One region of the Flavobacterium sp. KS-LB2 genome, then DNA from elsewhere that is predicted to be linked to it. Evidence: riboswitches for the same ligand, from Rfam matches in the RefSeq annotation. Region 1 holds a riboswitch; the other holds the start of a gene.

The links. Region 1 has a riboswitch for S-adenosylmethionine ahead of V5J73_RS12855 (alpha/beta fold hydrolase). Riboswitches for the same ligand answer to the same signal wherever they lie in the genome.
Region 2: linked by a shared signal. The riboswitch ahead of V5J73_RS07455 (Na+/H+ antiporter NhaC family protein) and the one ahead of V5J73_RS12855 (alpha/beta fold hydrolase) in region 1 are both predicted to bind S-adenosylmethionine.

What each region holds. Positions count from the first base shown of each region.
Region 1 covers NZ_CP145904.1:2,992,758-3,000,643, reverse strand. The annotation lists gene V5J73_RS12870 (carboxypeptidase-like regulatory domain-containing protein) at 1-680, shown strand, start outside; gene metK (methionine adenosyltransferase) at 726-1,994, opposite strand; gene V5J73_RS12860 (hypothetical protein) at 2,750-2,959, shown strand; SAM riboswitch class I at 3,191-3,298, shown strand; gene V5J73_RS12855 (alpha/beta fold hydrolase) at 3,377-4,339, shown strand; gene thrA (bifunctional aspartate kinase/homoserine dehydrogenase I) at 4,358-6,772, shown strand; gene V5J73_RS12845 (OsmC family protein) at 6,839-7,264, shown strand; gene V5J73_RS12840 (trans-sulfuration enzyme family protein) at 7,336-7,886, shown strand, end outside.
Region 2 covers NZ_CP145904.1:1,765,858-1,773,743, forward strand. The annotation lists gene fabG (3-oxoacyl-[acyl-carrier-protein] reductase) at 1-648, opposite strand, end outside; gene V5J73_RS07455 (Na+/H+ antiporter NhaC family protein) at 831-2,153, opposite strand; SAM-I-IV-variant riboswitch at 2,208-2,304, opposite strand; gene V5J73_RS07460 (hypothetical protein) at 2,428-2,850, opposite strand; gene sucD (succinate--CoA ligase subunit alpha) at 3,069-3,941, opposite strand; gene V5J73_RS07470 (nuclear transport factor 2 family protein) at 4,036-4,398, opposite strand; gene V5J73_RS07475 (UDP-3-O-(3-hydroxymyristoyl)glucosamine N-acyltransferase) at 4,400-5,329, opposite strand; gene efp (elongation factor P) at 5,425-5,991, opposite strand; gene lpxA (acyl-ACP--UDP-N-acetylglucosamine O-acyltransferase) at 6,085-6,870, opposite strand; gene V5J73_RS07490 (bifunctional UDP-3-O-[3-hydroxymyristoyl] N-acetylglucosamine deacetylase/3-hydroxyacyl-ACP dehydratase) at 6,941-7,886, opposite strand, start outside.

The DNA of each region.
Region 1 (7,886 bases):
ACTTCACAACAATTTTTGGTAATATTGCGTATACGACTACAAAAAATCCAGTGGTAAATGGGATTTCATTCCAAAGTATTTATTCTACCTCAGACCGTTTAAATTTAGATGCAGAAAATGAAAGTGTAAACGGTAATTTGTTTTACTCCAAAAGTTTTCAAAAGTATTACAAAGCAACGGCTGGTATTAATGCCAGTTGGAACAAAAATTTTGTTTTAAACCGAAGAGTAGTAAATGGCAATACACAGGAATTCATTCAAGGAATTGAAAATGTAAACCATGGCTATAGCCTTGCTTTAGCAACACAGTTTAAAAAATATCCTAACATTGATTTAGGATATCGAATTAATTTTTCTGACCAGGCATCTACTCGTTTTACTACACAAACTCCAAGTGTAAAGCTTAATTATTATTTCTTGAATGGGTTGAATATCAACTGGGATTATTCGCTTAACCGCTTTAAAAATGAAACAACTGGAGTGGCCAATAATTTTAAAATTATGACAGCGAGTCTAAATTATATCAAAAAAGACTCTAAATTCGAATACAGAATTCAGGCTAATAATCTTCTCAATACAAGATCAAGATTGAACAATACCTTTAGCGTGAATGGTTTCAATACCAATGAAACTGTTATCTTACCACGATTTGTAACATTTATTTTGAAGTATAATATTTAATAAAAAATAACGGGGATTTTGACTGAACAAAATCCCCTTATTTATTTAAAATAGTATTTTAGATTCCAATCCAAAAGCAGTTTTTACTTGATCTACAAAATCTAATTTTTCCCAAGTAAACAATTCAACAGTAACTGTTTTTTCGTTTCCACCTGGAGCAGAGAAAGTTTTAGTAACTGTTTCTGGAGTACGTCCCATGTGCCCGTAAGCAGCAGTTTCGCTATAGATTGGGTTTCTCAGTTTCAAGCGTTGCTCAATAAAGTAAGGACGCATATCAAAAATAGCTTCTACTTTTTTAGCAATTTCACCATTGGTCAAATTCACTTTTGAAGTTCCGTAGGTATCAATAAAAATACCCATTGGTTTAGCCACACCAATTGCATACGAAACTTGTACTAAGATCTCGTCAGCAACACCCGCTGCAACTAAGTTTTTAGCGATATGACGTGTTGCATACGCCGCACTTCTATCTACTTTACTTGGATCTTTTCCAGAGAATGCACCACCACCGTGAGCACCTTTTCCACCGTAAGTATCCACAATGATTTTTCTTCCAGTTAATCCAGTATCTCCGTGTGGTCCACCAATTACGAATTTCCCAGTTGGATTAATATGGTATTGAATAGCATCATTAAATAAATGAGCGTGTGTTGGATTTTTAGCAATGATTCTTGGAATCAAAATTTCAACAAGATCTTTTTTGATTTTTGCAAGCATGGTAGCTTCTTCATCAAAATCATCATGTTGAGTAGAGATTACAATAGCATCAATACGAGTTGGCTTATTGTCATCGCTGTATTCTAAAGTTACTTGAGATTTAGCATCAGGACGCAAATACGTGATTTCGTTATTTTCACGTCTTAGAATAGCCAATTCCTGTAATAGTTTATGAGATAAATCAAGTGCCAATGGCATATAATTTTCTGTTTCATTAGTGGCGTAACCAAACATCATTCCTTGGTCACCAGCGCCTTGCTCTTCAGGATTTGCTCTGTCAACACCTTGATTAATGTCAGCAGATTGTTCGTGAATGGCAGAAAGGATTCCACAAGAATTGGCTTCAAACATGTATTCGCTTTTTGTATAACCAATTTTCTTGATTACATCACGCGCGATTTGTTGTACGTCTAAATAAGTATTTGATTTTACTTCACCTGCCAAAATTACTTGACCAGTAGTCACTAAAGTTTCGCAAGCTACTTTTGAATCAGCATCAAATGCCAAAAAATTATCAATTAATGCGTCTGAAATTTGATCTGCAATTTTGTCTGGATGTCCTTCGCTTACAGATTCTGACGTAAATAAATAGGCCATAATAATTATTATTTAAAAATTAAGCGAGGAAAAATAATTGCTGAAAAGGACTAAAGGAGAGTTTCTGCTTTAGCATTTTTTCTACTGAAAATTTTTCAGCATCCATAATGAATTAGTTTCATTATGAAGAGGTTGCAATCAGTTCAAATTTTTCCTCTTGTATTCGGGTGCAAATGTATGAAACCATTTTGAATTGCAAATTAATCTTAACTTTTTTTTGCTCATAAATCTTTCCTTCTTCTCATACTACTATAAAAAAAGAAAATAGAGTTTGTTTTTGCAGGTATTTTTTAAAACTTATTTGCATAATTCAGAAATAGTTAGCATATTTGTTACAACAAAAAAAGAAAAATGAAATTTAATGTGTGTAATATGTCAAAAGCCATTCAGGAAAATTCCTGTGGGTCGTCTATTGCTTAAATTAAAATCAAAATTTATATAGCAAAAGCCTCCCGAAAAAACGGGAGGCTTTTTTTTTGAAATCTATCCAACTGAAAATACAATTAAGTACAGAATGAAAAACTTGAAAATCCAGAATACCAATAATTTTAAAGTCAAAAATATGATTTGCGCCAATGCCATGGTGCGCATTCATGTCTGTTGATTCCAAAAAGTATAAGTTATAGAACAACTTAAAACCCTTTTGGATATTCTTCTAAAAGGGTTTTTTCGTTCAGATTAGTAAAGAAGTCAATAGAATTCAGAATTCAAAAAAATAATAGGAAAACAAAACTAACATCTTAAATTTAATCATCATGAGCACATTAAAACACTTCCCGAAGACATTACAGTTACTAAAAGGTTTCGGTTTTAGAACCAAAATAGAAAAGGTGAGCGATTCAAAAAATGAATTGACTAATCCAAGATTTGAAATTTCAAAGAATGATCCTTTGGCACAAAAAATAGTACCTAGTTCATTATTATTTCAAATGTATTCAAAAGAAAATGAAGAACTTTTTATCTAATAAAGAGAAGGCTCTTTTAGCTATTGGAACTTTAACGGGGAATCTCAAATTATTATTTCGACGAAAGATAGAATCATAGTGCTATGTTTTTTCTTTCGTCGGAATCATGATGCTACGCGTATTTTTTCCAAGTCAATTTGCAATAAATCAATTAGAAGCAATGTGATAAAAATTTGGTTGTTTAAAAAAATAGTAGTTAATTTGTGCCTTTAAGTTCAAAAACGTATTGAAATGTTATAAAGAAAGGCAGAGGGATTAGACCCGATGAAGCCTTAGCAACCCTTCGATTTATCGAAGAAGGTGCTGCATTCTACCACGCCAAACGTGGAAAGATAACACTAAGAATTTGTCTAGATAACTCCTAGCTTTCTTTCTAATATTTCCAAACACAGGTCAAAAATCATAAAAGATTTGCAATTGGAAAATAAACCAACATCCCTTTCATTACAAAATTTCACCACCGAAAGTGGCGCTTTTTATGCTGGCTTAAACTTAAGTTTTCAAGTTTTTGGAGCAGAATTGCATACCGCACCAATAGTTTTGGTTAATCATGCTTTAACCGGAAATTCACAAGTTGTGGGAGAAAACGGTTGGTGGAATGATTTAATTGGAGAACACAAAACTATAGATACAACAAAATATACAATCCTCGCGTTTAATGTTCCCGGAAATGGATTTGATGGTTTTAGCATCGAAAATTATTCGGATTTTAATACTAGAGATATTGCTAGAATTTTTATTGAAGGAATTCAGCTTCTTGAAATTAAAAAACTATACGCCATTATTGGTGGTTCTGTAGGTGGAGGAATCGCTTGGGAAATGGTAGCATTGGAACCAAAAATCACACAACATTTAATTCCTATTGCAACCGATTGGAAATCGACAGACTGGCTGATTGCCAATTGCTTTTTGCAGGAACAAATTCTGAAAAATTCTTCAAAACCTATTGAAGATGCTCGCACTCATGCGATGTTATGTTATAGAACTCCAGAGTCTTTTGCTGCCAAATTTCAGCGAACAACCAATGAAGAATTGGCTGTTTTTAATGTAGAAAGTTGGTTGCTGCATCATGGAGAAAAATTACAGAAACGTTTTCAAATCTCCTCTTATAAAATGATGAATCAACTGTTGAAGACGATAGATATTACGAGAAATAGTGATTCATTCGAAGATATAACGTCAAAAATTGAAGCTGACATTCATATTATCGGAATCAATTCAGACTTGTTTTTTACGGCAAATGAAAATAAAGCAACCTACGAGGAATTAAAAAAATATAAGAATAAGGTTAGCTATCAGGAAATTGTTTCCATTCACGGACACGATGCTTTTTTGATAGAATACAAACAATTACACAATTTGCTTCAGGATATATTCTAAGCCAAAAAACACAACACAATGAAAATATTAAAATTTGGAGGTAAATCTTTATCGAATGGCGACGGAATAAATAAAGTGGTTGCAATTATTACTGATAAAGTAAATCAGGGAGAGGAAATTGCCATTGTGGTTTCAGCAAGAGGGAATGCCACAGATGAACTGGAAGAAATTTTAAAGGTTGCGGCTACTAATAAGGATTATAAACTGCTTTTTGAGGATTTTAAAAAATACCAACAAGATGAATATGAGAACGTGGATTTGTCTGAGGAGTTTCATGTTTTGGAAAAATTATTTGAAGGTGTTAGTTTAATTGGTGATTACAGCAACAAAATTAAAGACCAGATTTTATCCAAAGGGGAATTGCTTTCTGCCAAATTATTGACGGCAATCTTAATTGAAAACGGAATAAATGCTCGCTTTGCAGATACCAGAGAATTGATTAAAACCGATTCGAAATTTGGTGATGCACAACCTTTGGAACAAATTTCGAAGAAAAACGTAATCAATTATTTTAAGGAGAATAACGGAACAATCGTGAATATTATTACAGGTTTCATCGGTTCTAATAATAATAATGACACGACCACTTTAGGAAGAAACGGCAGTAATTACACCGCTTCGTTGATAGCGAATTACTTAAATGCGGACGAATTACAGAATTACACACACGTAGACGGAATTTATACCGCTAATCCGGACTTAGTGCTTGATGCAAAAAAAATCGATCATTTGTCGTTTAACGAAGCCAATGAAATAGCCAATTTTGGTGCGACGATTCTTCATGCCAAAACGATTATCCCTTTATTGGAAAAAAACATTCCTCTTCGTATTTTGAATACTTTCAACCACGAAAATAAAGGAACATTAATTACTTCTAATTCTAATAAAGAAGGTATTAAAACACTTTCGGTACTTGAAAATGTGTCTTTAGTGAATCTGGAAGGAAGAGGATTATTAGGAAAAACTGGCGTTGATGCCCGTATTTTCAGAGTGATGGGTGACAATGATATTAGTGTGAGTATTATTTCTCAAGGTTCTTCAGAAAGAGGAATTGGTTTGGTTGTAGCTGCTGACAAAGCGACAAAAGCCATGATTGAATTAGAGAAAGAATTCGAAAATGATTTCTATTCTAAAGATGTGAATAAAATCACGGTGACCGATGATGTTTCGGTGATTTCTATCATTGGACAGGATTTGAGTACGTTTCACAAGCCTTATACGGCGTTGATAAAAAATAAAATTGTCCCGATTCTTTTCAATAATACGGTTACGGGTAAAAATGTGAGTTTGGTGGTTAAAAAATCGCAACTGAACAAAGCCTTAAACGTGATTCACGGAGAGATTTTTGGAGTTTCAAAGAAAATTAATATCGCTATTTTCGGACATGGTTTAGTAGGGGGAACGTTGATTAACCAAATATTGGAATCAGCAGCAACCATCGAAAAAAGAAAAGACATCAAACTGAATGTTTTTGCGATTGCCAATTCCAGTAATGTACTTTTAAATAAAAATGGGGTTACTCCAAATTGGAAAAATGAAATTCAAAACAATGGATTCTCTTATACTATTAATGACGTAATTGCATACGCAACCGAGCATCATCTTGAGAATTTAATTGCAATTGACAACACGGCAAGTGCCACGTTTGTCGAAAATTACATTCCACTTGCAGAAAGCAGTTTTGATTTGATTTCATCTAATAAAGTAGCGAATACATTAAGTTATAGTTTTTATAAAAAATTACGAAAAGTGCTAGCAGATAATCAAAAGAGTTATCTTTATGAAACGAATGTTGGAGCGGGATTACCATTGATTGATACGATTAAATTATTGCATCTTTCTGGAGAAAATATTACTAAGATTAAGGGTGTTTTCTCTGGGACATTGAGTTATTTGTTCAATAATTTTTCTGCAAAAGACGCTCCGTTCAGCGAAATATTAAAAGAAGCGATTCAAAACGGATATACTGAGCCGGATCCAAGAGAGGACTTGTGCGGGAATGATGTAGGTAGAAAATTATTGATTTTGGCCAGGGAATTGGACTTGCAAAATGAGTTTGAAGAAATTGATATTCAGAATTTAATTCCCGAACATTTACGTGAAGGTGATGTTTCTGATTTCTTGAATAAATTGACGGAGTTTGATCCAATTTATGCTAAAATAAAAGCAGAACAAAAACCTAATCACGTGTTGCGATACATAGGCGAATTGTCAGGCGATTTGCAAAATGACAAAGGAAATCTGGAAGTGAAATTAGTTTCGGTACCATCAGATACGGCTTTGGGCGGACTGAAAGGTTCTGATTCTTTCTTTGAAATTTATACAGAATCGTACGGAGACCGACCAATTGTGATTCAAGGTGCAGGCGCAGGCTCAGCAGTAACTGCGAGAGGAGTTTTTGGCGATATTTTGAGATTATCGGATAAAGGGTAATGATTTAAGATTGGGGATTTTTGAATTTAGATTTCAGATTGAATAAAAGAATTAAAGCAAATAATAATGAAAATAACATTAAATAGAGTAAACGATAATTTCCATTTCGAATTAAAAAACGAAAGAGGACATATTGTAAATGTAGATAGCCGTCCAGAATTTGGTGGAGATGATCAAGGACCAAGTCCGATGGAATTGGTATTGATGGGTGTTGCGGGTTGCAGCGCCATCGATATGATTTCAATTTTGAAAAAACAACGTCAGGAAATCACCTCTTTCAAAGCTGAGGTAGAAGGAGAACGTGTACAAGTTGGAGAAGCGAAACCATTCAAGGATATCCACATTGTGTTTTATTTGGAAGGACCAATAAACGAAGAAAAAGCAGCCAGAGCCGCACAACTTTCTTTCGAAAAATATTGTTCGGTTTCTAAAACATTAGAGCCAACCGCAACGATACATTACAAAGTAGTTTTGAATAATAAATCATTGTAGTTTAAATATAAGAGGTTGGATTTTCACGATTCCAACAACTTTAAACTTTAAACTTTAAACTAGAAAATAAAATGAACGAACAAGAATTTGGTTTTGAAACCCAAGCCATACGCAACCAACTAGAAAGAACACAATTTTTAGAGCATTCAGTGCCTTTGTACTTAACTTCCAGTTTTGTATTTGAGGATGCCGAAGACATGCGTGCTTCTTTTGCCGAAGAAAAAGACAGGAATATTTACAGCCGTTATAGCAATCCAAACACCAACGAATTTGTTGATAAAGTTTGTGCTATGGAAGGTGCTGCAGCTGGTTTTGCCTTTGCATCCGGAATGGCTGCGGTGTATTCAACCTTGGCAGCTTTATTGAAATCTGGAGATCATATTGTTTCGTCCAGTAGTGTTTTTGGAGCGACACATTCGTTATTCATTAATTATTTTCCAAAATGGAATATTGAAACCTCCTATTTTGATATAAATAAGCCGGAAACAATTGAAAGTTTTATTACACCAAATACAAAGATTCTTTTTGCTGAATCGCCTACCAATCCTGCTGTTGATATTATCGATTTGGAACTTTTAGGAGCAATTGCTAAAAAGCACAATTTAATTTTGGTAATAGACAA
Region 2 (7,886 bases), 1.2 Mb from region 1:
CGTTCCGCCGCGTTTCAACGGAATTCCGTCTCTCCATCCTTTTACAACATCTTCGTTTAATTTAGCCGTCATTTCCGTTTCTATAAATCCTGGAGCAATTACATTACAACGAATGTTACGAGATCCTAATTCCAATGCTACTGATTTAGAAAAACCAATAACTCCCGCTTTAGAAGCAGCATAATTCGTTTGTCCAGCATTTCCTTTTACTCCCACAACAGAACTCATATTGATAATTGAACCAGAACGTTGCTTCAAAAACGTACGTTGAATGGCTTTAGTCATATTAAAAACCGACTTTAAGTTAACATCAATTACTTGATCAAAATCACCTTCTGACATACGCATCAAAAGGTTGTCTTTGGTAATTCCGGCGTTATTGATTAAAATGTCAACCGTTCCAAATTCAGCCAAAACCGCATCTACAAGAGTTTGCGCTTCATTAAAATCCGCAGCATTCGATTGGTACCCTTTGGCTTTAATTCCAAGAGCATTCAATTCATTTTCAAGAGCCAAAGCAGATTCTACTGATGAACTATATGTAAAGGCTACATTTGCACCATGTTTTGCAAAAACTTCAGCAATTCCTTTTCCAATTCCTCGACTCGCACCAGTAATTATGGCAACTTTTCCTTCTAGTAATTTCATATTCAAAAATTAGTTTAAATTTTATTTGGAGCTATTCCTGCTATCCGCTTCAATCTTTTATGAACGCTATCGCTTACATAAAAGGATTTTCACTACTATCAGGGCTATCTTACACTCGTCAAATATATAATAATTCCCTTTTTAAAAAAAATTCAAAAGCAATAACAGTCAAAATTCAACTCTTAAATTTTAAAGAAACGCTTTGTCCATTTATCCCAAAACGAACTGTAAATAGCTACTAATGTAAAAACTAGTAGAAATAGATGATACCATGCATTACTAATTAAGTCAAAGAAATCTAATTTCCCATTAGCGTAGCTCAATATAAGCAATACTTGAGCACCATAAGGTAAAATCCCTTGAATTATACACGAGAAAATATCCAGAATTGCAGCCGTTTTTTTAGGATTTAATTCGTACTCATCGTTAATTTCTTTAGCAATTGGCCCTGTAATTACAATAGAAACCGTATTATTCGCTATCGCTAAATTAGCAAAACCTACTATAGCGCCAATTCCCGCTTGAGCTGATTTTTTACTTTTAATTCTTTTTTTAATCTGAACTAATAAATACGTTATTCCGCCCGCTTTATCTACCATGGCAGCTAAACCTCCGGTAAGCATAGACAACAAGAAAATATCAGTCATACTAGTAAAGCCTTCATATATCTTTTGCGTAAACTCCATTAGCGTAAATGAACCACTAAAATATCCAATAATACCTGCTAATAAAGTACCAATAAGCAATGTTGAAAATACATTAACACCCACAACCGCTAATACGATTACTAAAATGTAAGGTACAATTGCTATCCATGAAAAATCATTTTTTGCAATGGCAACAGTCACAATATCAGAGTTTAAACCAAGATAAAAGAAAACCAAAATAGTAAAAACTGCAGCAGGGAAGGCAATGAACAAGTTAATTTTGAACTTGTCTTTTAGATCACACCCTAATGATTGCGTTGCTGCAATAGTAGTATCAGAAATCATGGAAAGATTGTCACCAAGCATAGAACCACCTAATAAAGCGCCAGATATAAGCGGTAATGAAGCACCACTTTTATCAGCTAAAGCGACAGCTATTGGACCAATCGCTACAATTGCACCTACTGAAGTTCCTGTAGCAGTTGATAAAAAAGAGGCAATCAAGAAAATACCTAACGGAAAGTAAGCAACGTCAATCGTATTTATCCCAAGGTTCACCACAGCGTCAACTCCGCCCATCGCTTTACTTACCACTGCGAACGCTCCCGCTAGCAAGTAAATTAAACACATGGTCATGATTTTACTTTCGCCACAACCTGCGATTAACGTTTCAACTTTATCCTCAGTTGAGGATTTGAATAATAAAAAAGCGGCGATTATACCAACTAAAACAGCTACTGGAGATGGGAAAGCATAAAAATCATTCAAAATAATTCCCGCTCCCAAAAAAGTAAAAATAAAAACAAATAAAGGAATCAAGGCAAAGGCATTTCCTTTTTCTTTAGAAAATAAAGTCATAAAAATAATTTTAAATTAAAAATTATGACGAAAAACGAAGCTAAATATGGGAATGTAAACAACATTTTTTCCAAAGGATTTGGCTTATCGTTTTAGCACCTTGCTTGTTGTTGCAGGTTGCTATCCTATTGAAGGATTCGTGATAACGGGTGCAAAAGTAATTAATTATTTATGAAATATTTTGAATTTCACTCAAAAAAATAATAAAACAAAAAAAGCGCCACATAAAAATGTAGCGCTTAAATATAAAATTCTGAAAAACAGTCGTTAACTTTTAGAAAGCTACATTCCATTTTGGTAATCTTCCATTTTCGTCAAGGAAGTTTTGTAAAACTTGTCCTTCTACAAATGTAGGAATCACTTTTGTCTTATCATTGAATGTCTCATACCAAACTACCTCTAGTGTGCTGATATCTTCAATTTTCATTTGTGCAGGCCAAGAATATTTTCTTCCAGTTTTTGCAAATTGGTGGCCTTCTACAATTTTATCTTTAAGTCCACCATTTTTAATTTTCAAAGTTCCGTTATTTTGAACAGTTCCAGTAGAACCAACCATAATTAACTCTTTTTCATCTCCTACTGAATACACTAAAAATACTCCAGATCCTTCTGATGCATTGCAAACTTCTGCTAAACTATCTTCTGTAGTAAATGAAAACTGATTGCTAACTTTGAATTTTTTTAACTCTTTGTACATATTATTTTATTTTTATTTGAACTGGCTTCGACAAAAAAATACCCCACAAAATCGTGAGGCCCATTAGAAAACCATTCGTTTATGTTTGTTCTTATTACAATTGAATCTGTAAAAACAGAAATATTTAATAAAGTGCAAAGATATTTCTTTAATTCAATTAATAATAAAAAAGCCCCACAAATTGTGAGGCTTCTAGAAATATTTAATAAGAGTTTAGATTAACCTAAAACTTCTTTTACTTTTTTACCAATTTCAGCTGGAGAATCTACTACGTGAATTCCACATTCTCTCATGATTTGTTTTTTAGCTTCAGCAGTATCATCAGATCCACCAACGATTGCACCAGCATGTCCCATTGTACGTCCTGCTGGAGCGGTAACTCCTGCGATGAAACCTACAACTGGTTTACGGTTACCATCAGCTTTGATCCAATGAGCAGCATCAGCTTCTAATTGTCCACCAATTTCACCTATCATTACGATACATTCTGTTTCTGGGTCATTCATCAATAATTCAACCGCTTCTTTTGTAGTAGTTCCAATGATTGGGTCTCCACCAATACCAATTGCAGTAGTGATTCCTAATCCTTGTTTTACAACTTGGTCAGCAGCTTCATACGTTAATGTTCCAGATTTAGAAACAATACCAACAGTTCCTTTCTTAAAAACAAATCCTGGCATAATACCAACTTTAGCTTCACCCGGAGTAATAATTCCAGGGCAGTTTGGACCTATTAATCTTGCATTTCTTTCTTTAACATAACTATTTGCTTTTATCATGTCAGCAACAGGAATTCCTTCAGTAATTGCAATAATTACTTTGATTCCAGCATCAGCAGCTTCCATAATTGCATCTGCAGCAAAAGCCGGCGGTACAAAAATGATAGTTGTATCAGCACCTGCTTGTTCTACAGCATCTTTTACAGTATTGAAAACTGGTCGGTCTAAGTGCGAAGTTCCACCTTTTCCTGGAGTTACACCACCAACAACGTTAGTACCGTACTCAATCATTTGAGAAGCATGGAAAGTTCCTTCGCTTCCTGTAAAACCTTGAACAATTATTTTGGAATCTTTATTAACTAAAACACTCATGATATATTTTTTATGTAGTTTTTAAAATTGTTATGCAAAAGTATAAAATAGTAATCAGTAATCTGTATTCAGTATTCAGTTTTTTGATACTAAATTATGATAATTGACTCATTTGATACCCTCGAAATAGTTTATTATCTTTTATTTGCCAAATAACCATAAAATGGGCCAATAACATTTCTTCTCTGGGGTTCTCAATCGTTTTCACAAAATGTGAATATCGTAGCGAAATAGTATCATTTTCACTTACAATATGACTAATCCTTACCTTTGAACGAACATAGGCTTTACTTAAATCATTGGACAGACTTAATAGAGAATTGTAGTCCAATTGAACCAATCCTTTACTACTATTCCACTCAACGATAACTTCAGGATGCAAAAAATCTTTTAGGACTTCGCTATCTATAAGGGCATCTGATTTGTAAAATTTCTGAACGATTTCTTTAGCAGACATATTACTTTAGTTTATTAAGAATTTCTGGTATCTTCTTGATATTTGCCAGTTGTTTTAATTTCTCTCTTGATTCTTCAATTGGAGTACCAAAATAAGACTTTCCTCCTTCAACGGATTTTGTTACTCCTGTTTGTCCTAGAATAACTGCCTTTGCTCCTATCGTTATACCACTGGTTGTTCCTACTTGTCCCCAAATAGTCACTTCATCTTCAATAATCACACAACCTGCGATTCCGGTTTGTGAAGCAATTAAACATTTTTTTCCAATAACAGTATCGTGACCTACATGTACTTGATTGTCAATTTTTGTGCCTTCGCCAATGGTTGTATCGCCAGTAACGCCTTTATCAATAGTACAAAGCGCTCCTATACCCACATTATCTTTGATAACCACTCTGCCGCCAGAAAGCAACTGATCGTAACCCTCAGTACGTTTTTTATAATAAAACGCATCTGCGCCTAAAATAGTTCCTGCATGAATGATTACATTATCTCCAATTACGGTATAATCATAAATGGAAACATTAGAATGAATCAAACAATTCTTCCCAATAACAACATGATTTCCTACAAAGGTATTGGGCTGTATTACAGTTCCTTCACCTATATAAGCTGAAGTAGCTATTGAAACATTAGAGACTTGAAATGGCTTGAAATAGTTTGTCAATTTATTAAAATCTCTAAAAGGATCTTCAGAAATCAACAACGCTTTTCCATCCGGACAAGCTACATTTTTATTGATTAAAACAATAGTTGCGGCTGAGTTTAATGCTTTTTCATAGTACTTGGGATGGTCAACAAAAACTATATCTCCTGACTCAACAACATGTATTTCATTCATTCCAGTAACTGGAAAATCTGTATCACCAACATACTCACAGCCGATGATATTTGCAATTTCTTGTAAAGTATAAACTTTTTGGAATTTCATTTTTAATAGTTTTTAGTCTCAGTTTTCAGTTTCAGCTTTCAATCTTTAGTGACACAAACTGTCTGTTAAGACTGAAAACTGAAACTCTATAAAAACTATTCTTTAACACGTTCCATGTAAGAACCTGATGCAGTATCGATTTTAATTTTATCTCCTTCATTAATAAACAAAGGAACATTTACAGTTGCACCAGTTTCAACAGTTGCTGATTTGGTTGCATTTGTAGCTGTATTTCCTTTAATTCCTGGTTCAGCATAAGTCACTTCAAGTATAACAGATGCTGGCATATCTACAGAAAGAGGTAAATCAGTTTCTGTATTGATACTTACCATTACATTTTCTCCTTCTTTCAATAAATCTGGTGAGTCTAAAATGTTTTTGTTCAAAGTAATTTGTTCAAAAGTTTCAGTATTCATAAAATGAAATTGATCACCTTCTGGATATAAAAACTGAAATTTATGGTTTTCTACTCTAACTTCATCTATTTTATGTCCAGCTGAAAAGGTATTGTCTAATACTTTCCCATTTGTTAAACTTCTCAATTTAGTTCTTACAAAAGCAGGTCCTTTTCCTGGTTTTACATGAAGAAATTCAATGATTTTGTAAATATCGTTGTTATATTTAATACACAATCCGTTTTTAATATCTGATGTAGATGCCATTTTTTTATTTATTTGTTGATTCGTTTATTTGTTGATTCGTTTATTTTTTCTATCGATTAAACGATGTAGCAAACAAACATAACCTATTTATTTTTAATAATTTCCAGAATAACCTTTCATTACTCCACGTGATGAATTTCGAATAAAATCAATGATTTCATCTCTTTCAGGTGTTGCTTCCATCTCGGCTTCAATAATACCTAAAGCTTGAGTTGTGTTGTAATTTTTTTGATAGAGAATTCTGTAAATATCTTGAATTTCTCTTATTTTTTCAGTTGTAAAACCGCGTCTTCTTAATCCCACGGAATTAATCCCAACATATGATAAAGGTTCTTTTGCTGCTTTCGTAAATGGCGGAACATCTTTCCTTACCAATGATCCACCAGAAATCATCGCGTGATCTCCTATGTGAATAAATTGATGAACTGCTGCCAAGCCACCGATAACTGCAAATTTACCTACAGTAACGTGACCAGCCAAAGCGACTCCGTTTACAATAATTGCATTATCGCCAATGTGGCAATCGTGTGCAATATGTGCAGTTGCCATTACTAAACAATTATTACCTAAAGTAGTTTGCCCAGAGGCTATTGTTCCTCTATTGATAGTTACACATTCTCTAATCGTGCAATTGTCTCCTATTATTGCTAAAGAATCTTCTCCACCAAATTTTAAATCCTGTGGGACCGCCGAAATAACTGCACCTGGGAATATATTACAATTTTTTCCAATTCTTGCGCCCTCCATTATGGTGACATTTGAACCAATCCAAGTTCCATCTCCAATAACTACATTATTGTGAATGGTTGTAAAGGGCTCAATAACAACATTTTTGGCGATTTTGGCACCAGGATGAACATAGGCTAATGGTTGATTCATATTCTTTATTTAATCGTTTAACTGTTTAATCGATTAACCGAATAAACGATTAACCAAATCAACAAAAAAATTATTGTTTTTTTGCAATTTGCGCCATTAATTCTGCTTCAGCAACTAATTTCCCATTTGCGTAAGCATTTGCTTGCATGTGACAAATTCCTCTTCTGATAGGTGTAATTAAATCACACTTAAAAATCAAGGTATCACCCGGTAATACTTTATGTTTGAATTTAACATTATCTATCTTCATAAAATAAGTCAAATAATTTTCAGGATCCGGAACCGTACTTAATACAAGTATCCCTCCTGTTTGAGCCATAGCCTCTACAATTAAAACGCCTGGCATAACTGGAGCTTCAGGAAAATGTCCTACAAAGAAATTCTCATTCATGGTAACATTTTTCATACCCACAACATGAGTTTCAGACATTTCAATAATTCTGTCAATCAATAAAAATGGTGGTCTATGGGGAAGAACAGCCATAATTTTATGAATATCCATTAAAGGTTCTTGGTGTAAATCATAAACAGGAACATAATTTCTTTGTTCTATTTTTATGATTTTAGCCATTTTTTTAGCAAACTGTGTGTTTACAAAATGCCCAGGTTTATTGGCTATTACTTTTCCTTGAATTCGGGTTCCAATTAATGCTAAATCACCTACTACATCCAGTAATTTATGTCTTGCCGCTTCATTTGGGTAATGCAAAGTAAGATTATCTAAAATACCGTTTGGCTTAACTGTAATTTCATCTTTTCCAAAAGCAACTTTTAAATTCTCCATCGTTGCTGCTGAAATTTCTTTATCTACATAAACAATGGCATTATTTAAATCGCCCCCTTTGATTAAACCATTTTCCAATAATGATTCTAATTCATGTAAAAAACTAAAGGTTCTTGACTCTGATATTTCCGTTTTAAAATCTGAAATACTTTTCATCGTAGCATTTTGAGTTCCCAGTATTTTTGTACCAAAATCTACCATTGCTGTAACGGAATATTGCTCGTTTGGCATT